DNA from 2 places in the Pseudomonas sp. TMW22091 genome. Region 1 is predicted to be linked to the other one. Evidence: predicted binding sites of a transcription regulator. Region 1 holds the regulator's gene; the other holds the start of a gene.
What was found. Region 1 encodes FliA, which starts transcription of late flagellar genes. Its sites were predicted from a motif close to CTAAAGTTTNNNNNNNNNNNGCCGNTAA; they were not measured.

Region 1 (7,743 bases):
ACGTAATATCCACGCACGGCTTGTAGTTAAGGCGCTCGTCCCCGGGCAGGATGCGCACCGCACCGCGACCATCGATCATCATTTGTTTGCCTCCAGGCGCCAGTAACGCCAACCCCGGACGCAACATATCGCCGTCCTCGGCTTCCTTGACGCTGATGCGGCACAGTTTGTCGAGACGCTCTGCAAACGCTTTGGTAAACGCCGCCGGCATGTGTTGAACCAGCACAATGGGCGCCGGAAAGTTACCCGGCAATTGGGTCAGTACCCGCTGCAACGCCACTGGCCCACCTGTCGACGTGCCGATGGCCACCAACTTGTAGGCTTTGCGCTTGGGCGCGGCCGAGACCGGGGCAGTCGTAGAACGGCTGGCAATCGGTGTGATGCGGGCCGGGGCAGCTGGCGCAGGCGGCGGCACAAAGCCGCCCAATGCCGGCTTGCTGGCTACCGGCGCAGGAGATGGCGCGGGCGCTGCACTGTAGCTGGACAGACGACGGTTGCTGCGCGAAATGCTGTGAACCTTTTCGCAGAGCATTTGTTTGACCTTCTCGGGATTACGCGAGATGTCTTCAAAGTTTTTCGGCAGGAAATCCACCGCCCCGGCATCCAGCGCGTCGAGTGTCACGCGGGCGCCTTCGTGGGTCAGTGAAGAGAACATCAACACCGGGGTCGGGCAGCGCTGCATGATGTGGCGCACGGCCGTGATGCCATCCATCAACGGCATCTCGTAATCCATGGTGATCACGTCGGGTTTGAGGGCCAGCGCCTGATCAATGGCTTCCTTGCCATTGGTGGCCGTACCGATCACCTGAATAGTGGGATCAGCCGAGAGAATTTCCGAGACACGGCGGCGGAAAAAACCGGAATCATCCACCACCAGGACTTTGACTACCATAAACACTCCGTTAGGCGGCGCGAACGCACCGCCCACACCACTAGAATCAAATACGCCGCGAAGCGTAGTGCTTGAGCATGCTCGGCACATCGAGGATCAAGGCAATACGGCCATCACCGGTAATGGTGGCACCCGACATACCCGGCGTGCCCTGAAGCATCTTGCCCAATGGCTTGATGACCACCTCTTCCTGGCCAACCAGTTGATCGACCACAAAACCGATGCGCTGGGTGCCTACCGAGAGAATCACCACATGCCCTTCGCGTTGCTCTTCGTGAATCGCAGACGCCACCAGCCAGCGCTTGAGGTAGAACAGCGGCAGCGCCTTGTCACGCACAATCACCACTTCCTGACCATCGACCACATTGGTGTGTGACAGGTCGAGGTGGAAAATTTCGTTCACATTGACCAGCGGGAAGGCGAATGCCTGATTGCCCAGCATCACCATCAGTGTCGGCATGATGGCCAGCGTCAGTGGCACCTTGATGACGATTTTCGAGCCGCGACCCAAGGTCGATTCAATGCTCAAAGAGCCATTGAGCTGGGCGATCTTGGTTTTCACCACGTCCATGCCAACGCCGCGCCCGGACACGTCGCTGATCTCGGTTTTGGTCGAGAACCCGGGGGCAAAAATCAGGTTGTAACAATCAGACTCGCTGAGGCGGTCAGCGGCGTCCTTGTCCATCAAACCCTTCTTGACGGCAATCGCCCGGAGCACGTTGGCGTCCATCCCTTTGCCGTCATCAGAAATCGACAGCAGGATATGGTCACCCTCTTGCTCGGCAGACAGGATCACCCGGCCACAACGATTTTTGCCGGCAGCTTCGCGCTCTTCGGGGGTTTCGCAACCGTGGTCAACCGCGTTGCGCACCAAGTGAACCAACGGATCGGCCAGCGCCTCGACCAGGTTTTTGTCCAGATCGGTTTCTTCGCCCACCAGCTCCAGGCTGATTTCTTTTTTCAACTGACGAGCCAAGTCGCGAACCAGGCGCGGGAAGCGCCCGAAGACTTTTTTGATCGGCTGCATACGCGTCTTCATGACCGCGGTCTGCAAGTCTGCCGTGACCACATCGAGGTTGGAGACGGCCTTGGCCATTTCTTCATCGCTGCTGTTAAGGCCCAGTCGCACCAAACGGTTACGCACCAGCACCAGCTCGCCGACCATGTTCATGATGTCGTCAAGCCGCGCCGTGTCCACCCGTACGGTGGTCTCTGCCTCGTTGGCATGAGCCTTTTCCGGCTGGGCAGCCGGCGTGCGGGCCGGGGCTGAACGTGCCGGAGCCGCGTCGACCGGCTTGGCCGCGACGGGCGCTTGCGCACCATCGACTGCAGGGCTTGGGACTGAAAACTGGCCCTTGCCGTGCAGCTCATCCAGCAACGCTTCAAATTCGTGATCACTGATGTGATCGGGGTTGGCCGGTGCTTCCACGGCACTCTGTGCGGGAGCTGTTACCACCGCGTCCAGCGCATCGGTATTGAACGAGCCTTTGCCATGCAATTGATCGAGCAAGGCTTCAAATTCGTCGTCAGTGATTTCATTGCTGGCAGGCGCAGTGGCTTCGACTGCGGGCTCTGACGCAACGCTGGTGACGGTATCGGGGGAGAACTGCCCTTTGCCATGCAGCTGATCGAGCAAAGACTCAAACTCGGCATCGCTGATTTCATCACTGGCGGGTGCTGGCGGGTTTACCGGCTGAGGCTCGGCGGCTGCCGCCTTGACCGCATTGACCGCATTGAGCGAGTCGAGCAGCAACTCAAATTCGCTGTCGGTAATGTCGCCGGCAGTCTCTGCCTGCCTGGCCGGTTCAAGCGCAGCCACCGGCTGGCTTGTAGCAGGTTCAGCCAAACGCGCCAAAGCCGCCAGCAGTTCGGGCGTGGCAGCCGTGATCGGGCTGCGTTCACGAACCTCAGCAAACATGCCATTGACCGCATCGAGCGCTTCAAGGACTACGTCCATCAGCTCGGCGTCTACGCTTCGCTCACCCTTGCGCAGGATGTCGAATACGTTTTCGGCGATATGGCAGCACTCCACAAGCTCATTGAGTTGTAGAAAGCCGGCGCCCCCTTTTACAGTGTGAAAACCGCGAAAAATTGCATTGAGCAAGTCCGCATCATCTGGTCGGCTTTCCAGCTCAACCAGTTGTTCGGACAACAGCTCTAGAATCTCGCCGGCTTCAACCAGGAAATCCTGAAGGATTTCTTCATCGGCGCCGAAGCTCATGTACGTGCTCCTTGAAATAGGGCCTTTGGACGCCGCCGCACAGAACCGTACAGGGGCATTTACTCGGTGCCTAGAAACCTAAACTGGACAATAAATCGTCAACATCATCCTGGCCGGACACGACATCTTCACGTTTATCGGCATGAATCTGCGGACCTTCACCCTTGGTCAGGTTTTTTTGCGAATTATTTTCAGCACGCAGTGCCTCGCGGTCGTGTTCGATGCCGGCAAAGCGATCAACCTGGCTGGCCATCAACACCAGCTTGAGCAAATTACTTTCAACGTCGGTGACCAATTGCGTCACCCGCTTGATCACCTGACCCGTGAGGTCCTGATAATCCTGAGCCATCAAAATATCAGTGAGGTTGGCTGATACCTGGGTGCTCTCAATGTCACTGCGCGTCAAAAAACTGTCTACGCGACGCGCCAGCTCACGAAACTCCTCGGCACCGACTTCGCGACGCATAAAGCGCCCCCAATCGGCACTCAACGCCTTGGCATCCGTGCCCAAGGCATTGACCAGCGGTGTACTGCTTTCGACCAAATCCATCGTCCGATTGGCCGCCGCTTCCGTCAGCTTTACAACATAAGCCAAACGATCGGCGGCATCGGTGATCTGTGACACTTCTTCGGCACGCGGCATGCCAGGATCTATTTGAAAGTTGACGATGGAGCTGTGCAACTCGCGGGTCAGCTTGCCGACTTCCTGGTACAGACCGCGGTCGCGGGTCTGGTTCAGTTCATGAATCAACTGCACTGCCTCGCCGAACTGCCCTTTTTCAAGGCTTTCGACCAATTCGCGCGCATGTTTTTTCAGGGTCGATTCAAACTCGCCCTGAGTCGCTTCTTTATGCTCCATTGCGCCCCCCTTCCAGCCGATCAACCGATGCGTTCAAAGATTTTTTCGATCTTGTCTTTGAGCGCCTGAGCCGTGAACGGCTTGACCACGTAGCCGTTAACTCCGGCTTGGGCCGCTTCGATGATTTGCTCGCGCTTAGCCTCGGCCGTCACCATGAGGACAGGCAAATGTTTGAGCTTTTCGTCGGCTCGCACCTGACGCAGCAAATCGATACCGCTCATGCCCGGCATGTTCCAGTCGGTCACCAGAAAGTCGATGCTGCCCAACCTGAGGATCGGCAACGCGGTGTTGCCGTCATCCGCCTCGACCGTGTTCGTGAACCCGAGGTCACGCAACAGGTTTTTAATGATCCGGCGCATCGTTGAAAAGTCATCAACGATAAGGATCTTCATGTTCTTGTCCAATACGGCCTCCAAGCGGTCTTTGCCGCGCCCACACTCTGAGCGCGCCATTCAATCAATTCGGTAATTATCAAAAGCCCGTCAATTTCGTAGCAGTTGCCGCAGGCGACGTTCGGCGGCAAAGCCGTCGTCAATGCAGCGACTGCGGCGTATCTGCCACACCACGGGCTCTGGGTTGACGATCGCTGCGCAATCGAACGCAGCCTGCGGCAGCTGCTACGAATGAATCAGTGTTTCAATGTGCGCGCCACTGGCCCAGACGGGCGCGCAAACGCGCGGCGCACTGGCTGTGCAACTGGCTGACCCGCGATTCGCTGACCCCCAGCACTTCGCCGATTTCCTTGAGGTTCAACTCCTCGTCGTAATACAGCGCCAGCACCAGACGCTCGCGCTCCGGCAACAGGCTGATGGCCTCGGCCAACGCCACCTGAAAGCGCTCGTCTTCCAGATCCCGCGAGGGTTCAAGGTGCGCGCTGGCGCCATCTTCATGCAGCCCTTCGTGCTCGCCGTCCTGCAACAGATCATCGAAGCTGAACAAGCGGCTGCCCAGGGTGTCATTCAAAATGGCGTAATAATCATCCAGGCTTAACTGGAGTTCGGCCGCAACCTCATGATCTTTAGCGTCACACCCGGTTTTTGCTTCAATAACGCGAATTGCGTCACTGACCATGCGCGTATTGCGGTGCACCGAGCGTGGCGCCCAGTCGCCCTTGCGCACTTCATCGAGCATGGCGCCGCGAATGCGAATGCCCGCGTACGTCTCAAAACTCGCACCTTTGGTTGCGTCGTACTTGGTCGACACTTCAAGCAGACCGATCATCCCGGCCTGGATCAAATCATCCACCTGCACGCTGGCGGGCAAGCGCGCCAGCAGGTGATAGGCAATACGCTTGACCAACGGTGCGTAGCGCTCGATCAGTTCGTACTGATTGTCGCGCGACGCCTTGCTGTACATGCGATAGCCGCTCGCGGTCATCAATGCCGTCCTCCACCTGCTTGCTGCACAAGACGCTCGACAAAAAATTCGAGATGGCCTCGGGGATTGGCCGGTAACGGCCACGTGTCGACTTTTTGCGCGATGGCCTTGAAGGCCAGCGAGCATTTGGAACGCGGAAATGCTTCATACACGGCGCGCTGTTTTTGCACCGCCTTGCGTACGCATTCGTCATAGGGGATAGCGCCCACGTATTGCAGGGCAACGTCAAGAAAGCGGTCCGTGACCTTGGTCAGCTTGGCAAACAGGTTGCGGCCTTCCTGAGGGCTTTGCGCCATATTGGCCAATACGCGGAAGCGGTTCATGCCGTAATCGCGGTTCAGCAACTTGATCAGCGCGTAGGCATCCGTGATCGACGTGGGCTCATCGCAGACCACCAGCAACACCTCTTGGGCGGCTCGAACAAAACTCACGACCGAATCACCGATGCCGGCTGCGGTATCGATCACCAGCACATCGAGGTTGTCACTGAGGTCACTGAACGCCTGAATCAGGCCCGCATGCTGCGCCGGACTCAGGTTGACCATGCTCTGAGTGCCAGAAGCGGCCGGTACGATACGTATACCGCCGGGGCCTGTCAGCAGGACATCGCGCAGCTCACAACGGCCCTCGACCACATCGGCCAGGGTGTATTTGGGGGTCAGCCCCAGCAGGACATCAACGTTAGCCAACCCAAGATCAGCGTCCATCAACATCACACGCCGACCCAGTTCGGCCAACGCGATGGACAAATTCACTGACACGTTAGTTTTACCGACGCCACCTTTGCCGCCGGTCACTGCGATCACCTGTACGGGATGCATGCTGCCCATGATCTTTCTTACCTTGTCTTTCTTAGACGCGGCTACAACGGCTGGCTGCGTGTGCCCGAAGGCACCACACCTTGCAAACCATCGGTGTAGGTACATTGCAACTCATATTGACTCGCTTAACCGACCCGCTCGGGGGGGCTGGTATAGATATCAGCGAACATATCGGCCATGGCCTCCTCGCTGGGATCTTCCTGCATTTGCACACTGACTGCACGACTCACCAACTGATGACGACGCGGCAGATGCAGGTCGTCGGGGATACGCGGGCCGTCAGTCAGATACGCCACCGGCAAATCGTTGCTGATTGCCAGGCTCAGCACTTCGCCCAAACAGGCCGTTTCATCGAGTTTAGTCAGAATGCAACCGGCCAGCCCGCAGCGTTTATAGCTGAGGTAGGCGGCCTGCAACACCTGCTTCTGACTGGTGGTGGCCAGCACCAGGTAATTACGTGCCTTGATCCCGCGTCCCGCCAGGCTTTCCAGTTGCAGACGCAGCGCCGGGTCACTGGCTTGCAGGCCTGCAGTGTCAATCAACACCACGCGCTTGCGCACCAAGGGCTCGAGCGTCTGACCCAACGACTGGCCCGGCGCTACGTGAGTTACCGGAACATTGAGAATTCGGCCCAGGGTCTTGAGTTGCTCCTGAGCGCCAATACGAAAGCTATCCATGCTCACCAATGCGATGTGTTGCGCGCCGTACTTGAGTACATATCGCGCCGCCAGCTTAGCCAGCGTTGTGGTTTTACCCATACCAGCCGGGCCGACCATAGCGATCACGCCGCCTTCTTCAAGCGGCTCGATTTCCGGGGTCGTAATCATCCTCGCCAGATGCGCCAACAGCATGCGCCAGGCCTGACGTGGCTCTTCAATTTCGGCAACTTGCGCCAATAGATCACGGGACAACGGCCCCGACAAACCAATACGTTGCAACCGGCGCCACAAATTTGCTTGCGCAGGCTTGGCACCTTGCAACTGATTCCAGGCAAGCGAGCCCAGTTGCACTTCGAGTAATTCACGCAGGCCATTGAGCTCTGAACGCATGCTGTCAAAGACACGACGGTCAATGCCGGTCGAAGGCGTCGCAGCCGGGCGCGGCGGCTCTTCGAGCGTCGGCTCAATCAACGGCTCGGCAGCCGTCAAGGGCAAGCCGGCAAACAGCTGGCGGTTTACATCACCGTCGCCTTCGCTGCGCAGGCTTAGCTCGGCCTGCGCCGAGACTATTTTGGACTGGGTTTTGCGCAGCTCTTCTTCAAGCTCTACGTTCGGCACGCGGGGGGCCAAGGCAGACAGCTTGTAATCCAGCGCTGCGGTCAACTCAACGCCGCCGGCAATGCGGCGATTGCCAATAATGGCGGCATCAGCGCCCAACTCATCACGAATCAGCTTCATGGCCTGACGCATATCGGCGGCGAAAAATCGCTTCACTTGCATAAATCAAACCCTCAGCCGTTCGGGCCTACTGTCGCAACAATCGTGACTTGCTTGTTATCCGGGATTTCCTGGTACGCCAGCACATGCAGGTTAGGTACCGCCAAACGGCCAAACCGCGAAAGCATTGCGCGTAC
Region 2 (7,743 bases), on a different contig from region 1:
GCGCGGCGGGTTGATTGCCTTGCAGCGTGCGGCGTGCATTCCAGGGCAAGAGCAGTGCCTGCGCCGGGTGCCAAAGGTCTGGCAAAGAGTGGTATCGGCCGCTGCTGACGGCGTTTTGGTGAACAAGCTGTTGCACATCGTCCAGCGGCATTTGCAGGTACAGGCTGGTCAGAAGTTGCCAGCGCCGATTGTGCGGTATATCCCATGCGGCTTGGGCCGACAGTGCCAACCCATTGGCCAGCAGCACGCTGTTGGCCGGCTGGTTGAGCCAGCTGCGCAAGGCCGGATCGGCGTCCAGACGCTGTTGCTGGCGAAGCGGATGATGCCGGTCGCGAGCGATATGCAACACTCTGACCAGCGTAGGCTGTTGCTCAATGACCACGGTATAGCCGTGCAGTACCCAGGCAGGCAGCTGCCATAACTCGGCCAGCGCCCTGCAAATTTCAAACAGGCGTACGCCGAACAGCTTGAGCTCAACCTTGGCGGCGCACTCACCTCGGTGAAGCACTCGCAGCTCCCATTCTTCGAGCTGATCAGGGTGGGTCAGCGCCATGGCCCACAAGGGCGAGAGGAACAGCAAACTGCCCCAGTAAATCTCTTGCCAGAGCCGCGCCAGGCGATTGCCGAACAGGCCGATGGCTTGTTGCGCCGCATGCTGGCTGATGAGCTGGATTTGTCGGAAAGCCAGCGGCATATCCTCAGGTGCCAGAGCGGGCAAGCTCTCAAGCACTTCCAGAGTGCGCTTCAACCCCAGTCGGTTGAGGGCCACTTCCAGGCTTTCAGCCGGTTCACTCAGGCTGCTTTGCAGATGCTGGTTGGCTTCGCGAATCAGGCTTAACGCCAACGCCGGGCTGTCTTGCATGATCTCGGCAATATCGCGCAAAGAGCGGCGACTGTCGTTGATCGCCGCGCTCACATGCGCATGGCTGTATTGCGAGATGGGCAACTGCGCGTCGTTCAGGCGCTGAACCCAAGCGTCCAGAGTGGTCGGTACTGATGTCGATGCAGAGTTTTTATTAGCCATAAAAGGAGCGCGATCATCATAAAGGGAGGGCACGCCCGAACCGGGCTGAATGTTTTTCGCTTTTACGCGTTACAGTCTGGCGCAGATTTGCCGATAGGGAGAAGAAGAGTTTTAGTGACGCTGCAATCACCCCGAACCCGACTGAATAAGTACTTTTATATTTATGGCTAAAATTATCGGCATTATCGTCGTGATCGCGAGTGTACTCGGCGGCTACGTGCTCTCCCACGGCAAGATCGCGGCACTGATCCAGCCCTTTGAGGTCATGATCATTGGCGGCGCAGCGCTGGGTGCGTTCTTGCAGGCCAATCCGGGCTACATGACCTTGCACGTACTGAAAAAATCGCTGGGCATGTTCGGTTCGCGGTTCTCCCACGCTTTCTACCTTGAAGTGCTGGGCCTGGTTTACGAGATTCTGAATAAAAGCCGTCGCGAAGGCATGATGGCTATTGAGGCCGACATCGAAGATGCGGCTGCCAGCCCGATATTCGCCAAATACCCGACCATTCTTAAAGATGAGCGCATGACCGCATTTATTTGTGATTACTTGCGCATCATGTCCTCGGGCAACATGGCGCCCCACGAGCTGGAAGGCTTGTTCGACATGGAGTTGTTCAACCTCAAGGAAGAGCTTGAGCACCCGTCTCACGCCGTCAACGGTATCGCCGACGGCATGCCGGGTTTCGGTATCGTGGCGGCCGTTCTGGGTATTGTGGTGACGATGGCATCGCTGGGTGAAGGCGATCAAACTGCCATTGGCCAGCACGTAGGTGCTGCATTGGTGGGTACATTCTTCGGTATTCTGGCCGCTTATGGTTTCTTCGGCCCTTTGGCCACGTCGCTGGCTCACGATGCCAAAGAAGAAATCAACGTGTATGAAGCCATCAAAGCCTCGCTGGTCGCTTCTGCCTCGGGCATGCCGCCGTCGCTGGCAGTCGAGTTTGGCCGCAAAGTGCTGTACCCCAAGCACCGTCCAAGCTTTTCCGAGCTTGAGCAAGTGGTTCGCGGTCGCTGATTTATGGAAAACAATCAGCCGATCATCATCAAGCGCGTCAAGCGTTTTGCCGTTGGCCATCACGGCGGCGCCTGGAAAATTGCCTTTGCTGACTTTGCCACGGCGATGATGGCGTTCTTTCTGGTGCTGTGGCTGATGTCTGCGGCCACCCCGGCGCAGAAGCTTGCTATTAGCGGCTACTTCAAAGACCCGGTCGGCTTCACTGAAAGCGGTTCGCCGTACACCATCGATTTGGGCGGTACACCCGCCCTGGCACCGGACAACACGCTCAACCCAGAAGAAAAACTGCAACCCCAGGTCGACATGATCAACAAAGAGAAGATCGATCCTGATCAGGCCGAAAGTGTGGCTGAGCAAGTGGAGAAAGAGCGCCTGGAACTGCTGTTGCAAGAGTTGCAAAACAAGGTCGAAGAAAACCCTCAGTTACGCAAATTCAAAGACCAGTTATTGTTTGAAATCACGCCGGATGGCTTGCGCATTCAGATCATGGATGATGAAAACCGGCCGATGTTTGACGTTGGCAGCGCGCGGCTTAAGCAGTACGTCGAAGATATTCTGCTGGCCATGGCTGACACCATCAAAGCGGTACCGAACAAGGTCAGCATCAGCGGTCACACCGATGCCACGCAGTATTCGGGGAGCGGTGATTTTGGTAACTGGGAATTGTCTGCAAACCGTGCCAATGCGGCCCGTCGTGCGCTGGTTACGGGCAGTTACCCCGAAAGTCAGATCGCCAGGGTAGTGGGGTACGCTTCATCGGTGCCGTTCGACAAGACCAACCCGACGAGCCCGGTCAACCGCCGTATCGACATCGTGGTGCTGAACAAGCGTGCCCAGCAAGCGATTGAAGGAGGGCAGAGTGCGGAGCCGGTCAAGGCTAAGTCGCTGCCCAAAGCGCCGGTTGACCCGATCACCTTGCCGCCGGATCAACAGCCGCCGCCGATGCATGAGGAGCGCCAGAAGCTGAATTTGTTTGATGACCCGGCGCTGCCCTCACCCCAACCCTCTCCCGGAGGGAGAGGGAGCTAAAAGCCAAAGCAGATGTGCCATACGCCACAAATCAGTCCCCTCTCCCGGAGGGAGAGGGAGCTAAAAGCCAAAGCAGATGTGCCATACGCCGCAAATCAGTCCCCTCTCCCGGAGGGAGAGGAAGCTAAAAGCTAAAGCAGATGTGCCATACCCCACAAATCAGTCCCCTCTCCCTCTGGGAGAGGGCTAGGGTGAGGGGCTTTTGCCGTTAGTAGCTTGATTCAGGCAAGCTGGCAATAATCGAGCGGTAGCTGTTCATGCGTTGTTGCTGCACGCGGCCATCCTCGAGCGCCATCAGTAACGCGCACCCTGGCTCGCGGTCGTGCTTGCAGTCGCGGAAGCGGCAGCGGCCAATCAAGTCGTTGAACTCAATAAAGCCCGCTTCAACATCGGCCCGGCTGACATGGCCCAGACCAAATTCACGAATGCCCGGGGAGTCGATCAAGTCGCCGCCGCCCGGAAAGTGGAACAAGCGCGCTGTGGTCGTGGTGTGCGTGCCCTGGCCCGAGATTTCGGACAGCGGCCCCACCCGCAGGTTGACCTCTGGCAGCAAGCTGTTGACCAACGACGATTTACCCACGCCCGACTGACCCACAAACACGCTGATGTGGCCGTCAAGTTGCGCCTGCAACTGCTGCATGCCGTCGCCGTGATGCGCCGATACTTCCAGCACCGGGTAGCCGAGCTGGCGATAAACACCCAGCAAAGCGTTCAGTGCCGGGGCGTTTTGCTCGTCAATCAGGTCAGCCTTGTTGAGCAGCAGTAAAGGGCGAATCCCCGCGTGCTCAGCCGCGACCAAATAGCGGTCAATCAGGTTGGCGTGCGGCTCGGGCATGGGCGCGAATACAATCACGATCATGTCGACGTTGGCGGCGACTGGCTTGAGCTGGCCGCGGCTGTCCGGGCGGCACAGTTCGGTTTTACGCGGCAGTTGGGCGACGATAACGCCGATACCCTGGTTGCCAGCGCGCCACACCACCGTATCGCCTGTTACCAGTGCGGGCAGGTTGGCGCGCAAGTGGCAACGGAACATCTGGCCTTTAAGCTCACCTTCCTGCGCTTCGACTTCGACCTGCACACCAAAGTGCGCGATCACCAGGCCCAGCTGTTCAGCGCCTAAATCGCCGCCTTCGAGCGCTTCGACCGCACTGGATTCACGTTTAGCGGCGCGGGCAGCGCGCTCGCCCTGGATCTTTTCGATGCGCCAGTTTTGGCGACGGTTGAGCTGGCGTTTGGCCATGGGTGTTCCGTGTTGATAAAACGATAAGGAGGGTGAAACGCTGGCGAGTTTAGCACGTGGGCAACCTGCCTAAGCTAAACTGCGCGACTAAGCACTGGAGGCCATTATGCAAAACGCGCAGAACCTGATTTGGATCGACCTGGAAATGACCGGTCTGGATCCTGACAACGACGTCATTATTGAAATGGCCACCATCGTTACCGACAGCAACCTCAATACCTTGGCCGAAGGCCCGGTCATCGCCATCCATCACAGCGATGAAGTGCTGGCGCGCATGGACGAGTGGAACACCCGCACCCACGGTGGCAGCGGTTTGACCCAGCGTGTCAAGGACAGCACCACAACCATGGCCGAGGCCGAGGCACAGACCATCGCCTTTCTTGAGCAATGGGTGCCTAAAGGCAAATCACCGATCTGTGGCAACAGCATCTGTCAGGATCGGCGTTTTTTGTACACCTACATGAAAAACCTCGAAAGCTACTTCCACTATCGCAACCTCGACGTTTCCACGCTTAAAGAGCTGGTGGCGCGCTGGGCGCCTGAAGTGCGCGACAGTCTGGTCAAAAAAGGCACGCATCTGGCGCTGGACGATATTCGCGAGTCGATTGCCGAATTGCAGCACTACCGAAAGCACTTCATCAAGTTCTGAGGCGCGACCGTCCCTCTGCCCTCTGTTGGTGCATGCGGCAAATGAGTAGACTGCGCGCCTTATCGCAAGGATCGCCGACATGTTGCTGATGCTCTATTTAGTGGCCATTACGGCTGAAGCCATGACCGGTGCGCTATCTGCCGGTCGGCGCGGGATGGATTGGTTCGGGGTGGTGCTGATCGCCTGCGTCACCGCACTGGGCGGCGGTTCGGTGCGTGACATGTTGCTGGGGCATTACCCGCTTACGTGGGTCAAACATCCTGAATACCTGGTGCTCACCACCGTTGCCGCCCTGGTAACGATTTTTATCGCACCGCTGATGCGTCATCTGCGTTCACTGTTCTTGGTGCTGGATGCGCTAGGGCTGGTGGCCTTCACCCTGATCGGTTGCATGACCGCCCTGGAAATGGGGCAGGGCATGCTGGTGGCATCGGTCAGTGGTGTGATCACCGGCGTATTCGGCGGCATCTTGCGGGACATTTTCTGCAACGACATTCCGCTGATCTTCCGCCGCGAACTCTATGCCAGTGTCTCGTTTGCAGCGGCGTGGTGTTTCTTGCTGTGTACGTTCTTTGGGATGCCTGAGGATCAGGCGATTTTTGTCACCTTGTTCGGCGGGTTACTGCTGCGCTTGCTGGCGATACGCTTTAACTGGGAAATGCCCAAGTTCGTTTACAACGACGAGCATTAGTTAAAAGCACCCTAGCCCTCTCCCGGAGGGAGAGAGGACTAACCGCACGCGTACGCCAGATCACCGTAGATCAGCTCCCTGTCCCTTCGGGAGAGGGTTGGGGTGAGGGCAGGCGCTTAGCATGCTGCTCAAGCGCCCACTCCACATGTTCTTGCACCAGCTCTGACGGATAGTCACGCCGTGCTTTCAACGCTTCGAGCACGGGAATGGTGGAGGGCGCATTGCCCAGCCCCACCGCCAGGTTGCGTAACCAGCGTTCATACCCAGCGCGTCTCAAGGGCGAGCCCTCGGTGCTGCTCAAGAACTTATCTTCATCCCACATAAACAGTTCGGCCAAGCCCGCGTTGTCCAGATTATGCCGGGGCTTGAAGTCACCCTCGGCTGTCGTGCGGGCAAAACGGTTCCAGGGGCAGACAATCTGGCAGTCATCGCACCCAAACACCCGATTGCCGATCATCGAGCGCAACGCCACTGGAATCGCGGTTTTCAACTCAATGGTCAGGTACGAAATGCATTTGCGCGCATCCAGCACATAAGGTCCGACAAAGGCATTGGTGGGGCAAATATCCAGGCAGGCCGTGCATCGCCCGCAATGTTCAGTCTCGTGGGGCGCATCCACAGGCAGTGGCAAGTCGACGAACAATTCACTTAAAAAGAAGTAGCTGCCTGCCTTGCGATTGAGTACCAGGGTGTTTTTACCGATCCAGCCCAGCCCGGCTTTTTGGGCGATGGCTTTTTCCAGCACCGGGGCGCTGTCGACAAAGGCCCTGAAACCAAACGGTCCAATTTGAGCTTGAATACGGTCAGCCAATTGCTGCACGCGTTTGCGAATCAGCTTGTGATAATCGCGACCCAGGGCGTAGCGCGACACGTAGGCTTTTTCTGGCTGAGCCAGCAATTGCGCCATGTGCGTGTCACCAGGCAGGTAGTCCATGCGCAAGGAAACCACCCGTAAAGTGCCGGGCACCAATTCGTCGGGGTGTGAACGTTTGCTGCCGTGAGCGGCCATATAGTCCATGTCGCCGTGATAACCGGCGGCCAGCCAGCGCTCCAGATGCTGTTCGTGTTCGCCCAGATCGAGGCCGGCAATCGCGACTTGTTGAAAGCCCAACTCTCGACCCCATTCCTTGATGGACTGAGCGAGAGCGGGGAGGTCGGCAGTAATAGCAGGCATGAGGCAAGAGAAACCGGAGCTGAGATGCGTATAATTCTGCCAGACATCGGAGCACGACACGTATGCCGCAGACCAAACACCTGTTTTCTGAACCCCAGCCGCTCATGGCGCAGACCTTGCCAGCTCTGCCCGCTCGTCCGCTCAATGCTCATAAAGGCCAGTTTGGTCACGTGCTATTGATCGGTGGCGACCGCGGTTTTGGCGGTTCGATTACCCTGAGTGCCCAAGCTGCACTACGCTGTGGCGCGGGTCTGGTGTCGCTGGCAACCCGACCTGAACACATACCCGCCGCCTTGGCCCGCTTGCCGGAGGTGATGGCCGTGGGTGTGCTATCGGCCAATCAACTGATGGGCCTGCTGGCGCAAGCCTCTGTGTTGGTGGTTGGCCCGGGCTTGGGCCAGGCGCCTTGGGGGCGCAGCCTGTTGTCGGCCGCCGCTCAGGCAAAAATGCCGCAGGTGTGGGATGCCGATGCTCTCAATTTGTTGTCCAACACCGACTTGGCGTTGGCTCAAGGCTCCGTATTGACCCCGCACCCCGGCGAAGCCGCGCGTCTGCTGGGTATCAGCACAGAGCAGGTGCAGGCGGATCGCCCTGCGGCGGCCAGAGCGCTGGTTAAAAAATACTCAGTGGTATGCGTCCTCAAGGGGGCGGGTACATTGATTGCGGGACTGCAAGGCGAGTTGGCCCAGTGCAACCACGGCCATCCGGCCATGGCCACTGCGGGGCTGGGTGATGTGCTGGCCGGAGTGATCGGTGCATTGCTGGCGCAAGGCATGAACGCTTATGAGGCGGCTTGTCTGGGGGTGTGGTTGCATGCCCGTGCAGGCGAGCAGCAAGGACAATTGGGCCGTGGGCTGGCGGCCAGTGATTTGATTCCAGTCATTCGTCAGTTGTTGGAGGAACACGCACCGTGCAAGAAAT

Region 2: motA (flagellar motor stator protein MotA) is a predicted target of FliA. The motif match lies at 1,094-1,121, and genes of this name have one in related genera.

Annotation. Positions count from the first base shown of each region.
Region 1 is NZ_SCFI01000003.1:494,980-502,722, forward strand. It holds gene EQV93_RS08935 (protein-glutamate methylesterase/protein-glutamine glutaminase) at 1-892, opposite strand, end outside; gene EQV93_RS08940 (chemotaxis protein CheA) at 939-3,113, opposite strand; gene EQV93_RS08945 (protein phosphatase CheZ) at 3,184-3,972, opposite strand; gene EQV93_RS08950 (chemotaxis response regulator CheY) at 3,993-4,364, opposite strand; gene fliA (RNA polymerase sigma factor FliA) at 4,609-5,352, opposite strand; gene fleN (flagellar synthesis regulator FleN) at 5,349-6,179, opposite strand; gene flhF (flagellar biosynthesis protein FlhF) at 6,296-7,609, opposite strand; gene flhA (flagellar biosynthesis protein FlhA) at 7,621-7,743, opposite strand, start outside.
Region 2 is NZ_SCFI01000005.1:199,444-207,186, reverse strand. It holds gene EQV93_RS11970 (HDOD domain-containing protein) at 1-1,024, opposite strand, end outside; gene motA (flagellar motor stator protein MotA) at 1,188-2,039, shown strand; gene motB (flagellar motor protein MotB) at 2,043-3,068, shown strand; gene rsgA (small ribosomal subunit biogenesis GTPase RsgA) at 3,277-4,308, opposite strand; gene orn (oligoribonuclease) at 4,415-4,957, shown strand; gene EQV93_RS11945 (trimeric intracellular cation channel family protein) at 5,037-5,648, shown strand; gene queG (tRNA epoxyqueuosine(34) reductase QueG) at 5,719-6,822, opposite strand; gene EQV93_RS11935 (NAD(P)H-hydrate dehydratase) at 6,885-7,743, shown strand, end outside; gene tsaE (tRNA (adenosine(37)-N6)-threonylcarbamoyltransferase complex ATPase subunit type 1 TsaE) at 7,733-7,743, shown strand, end outside.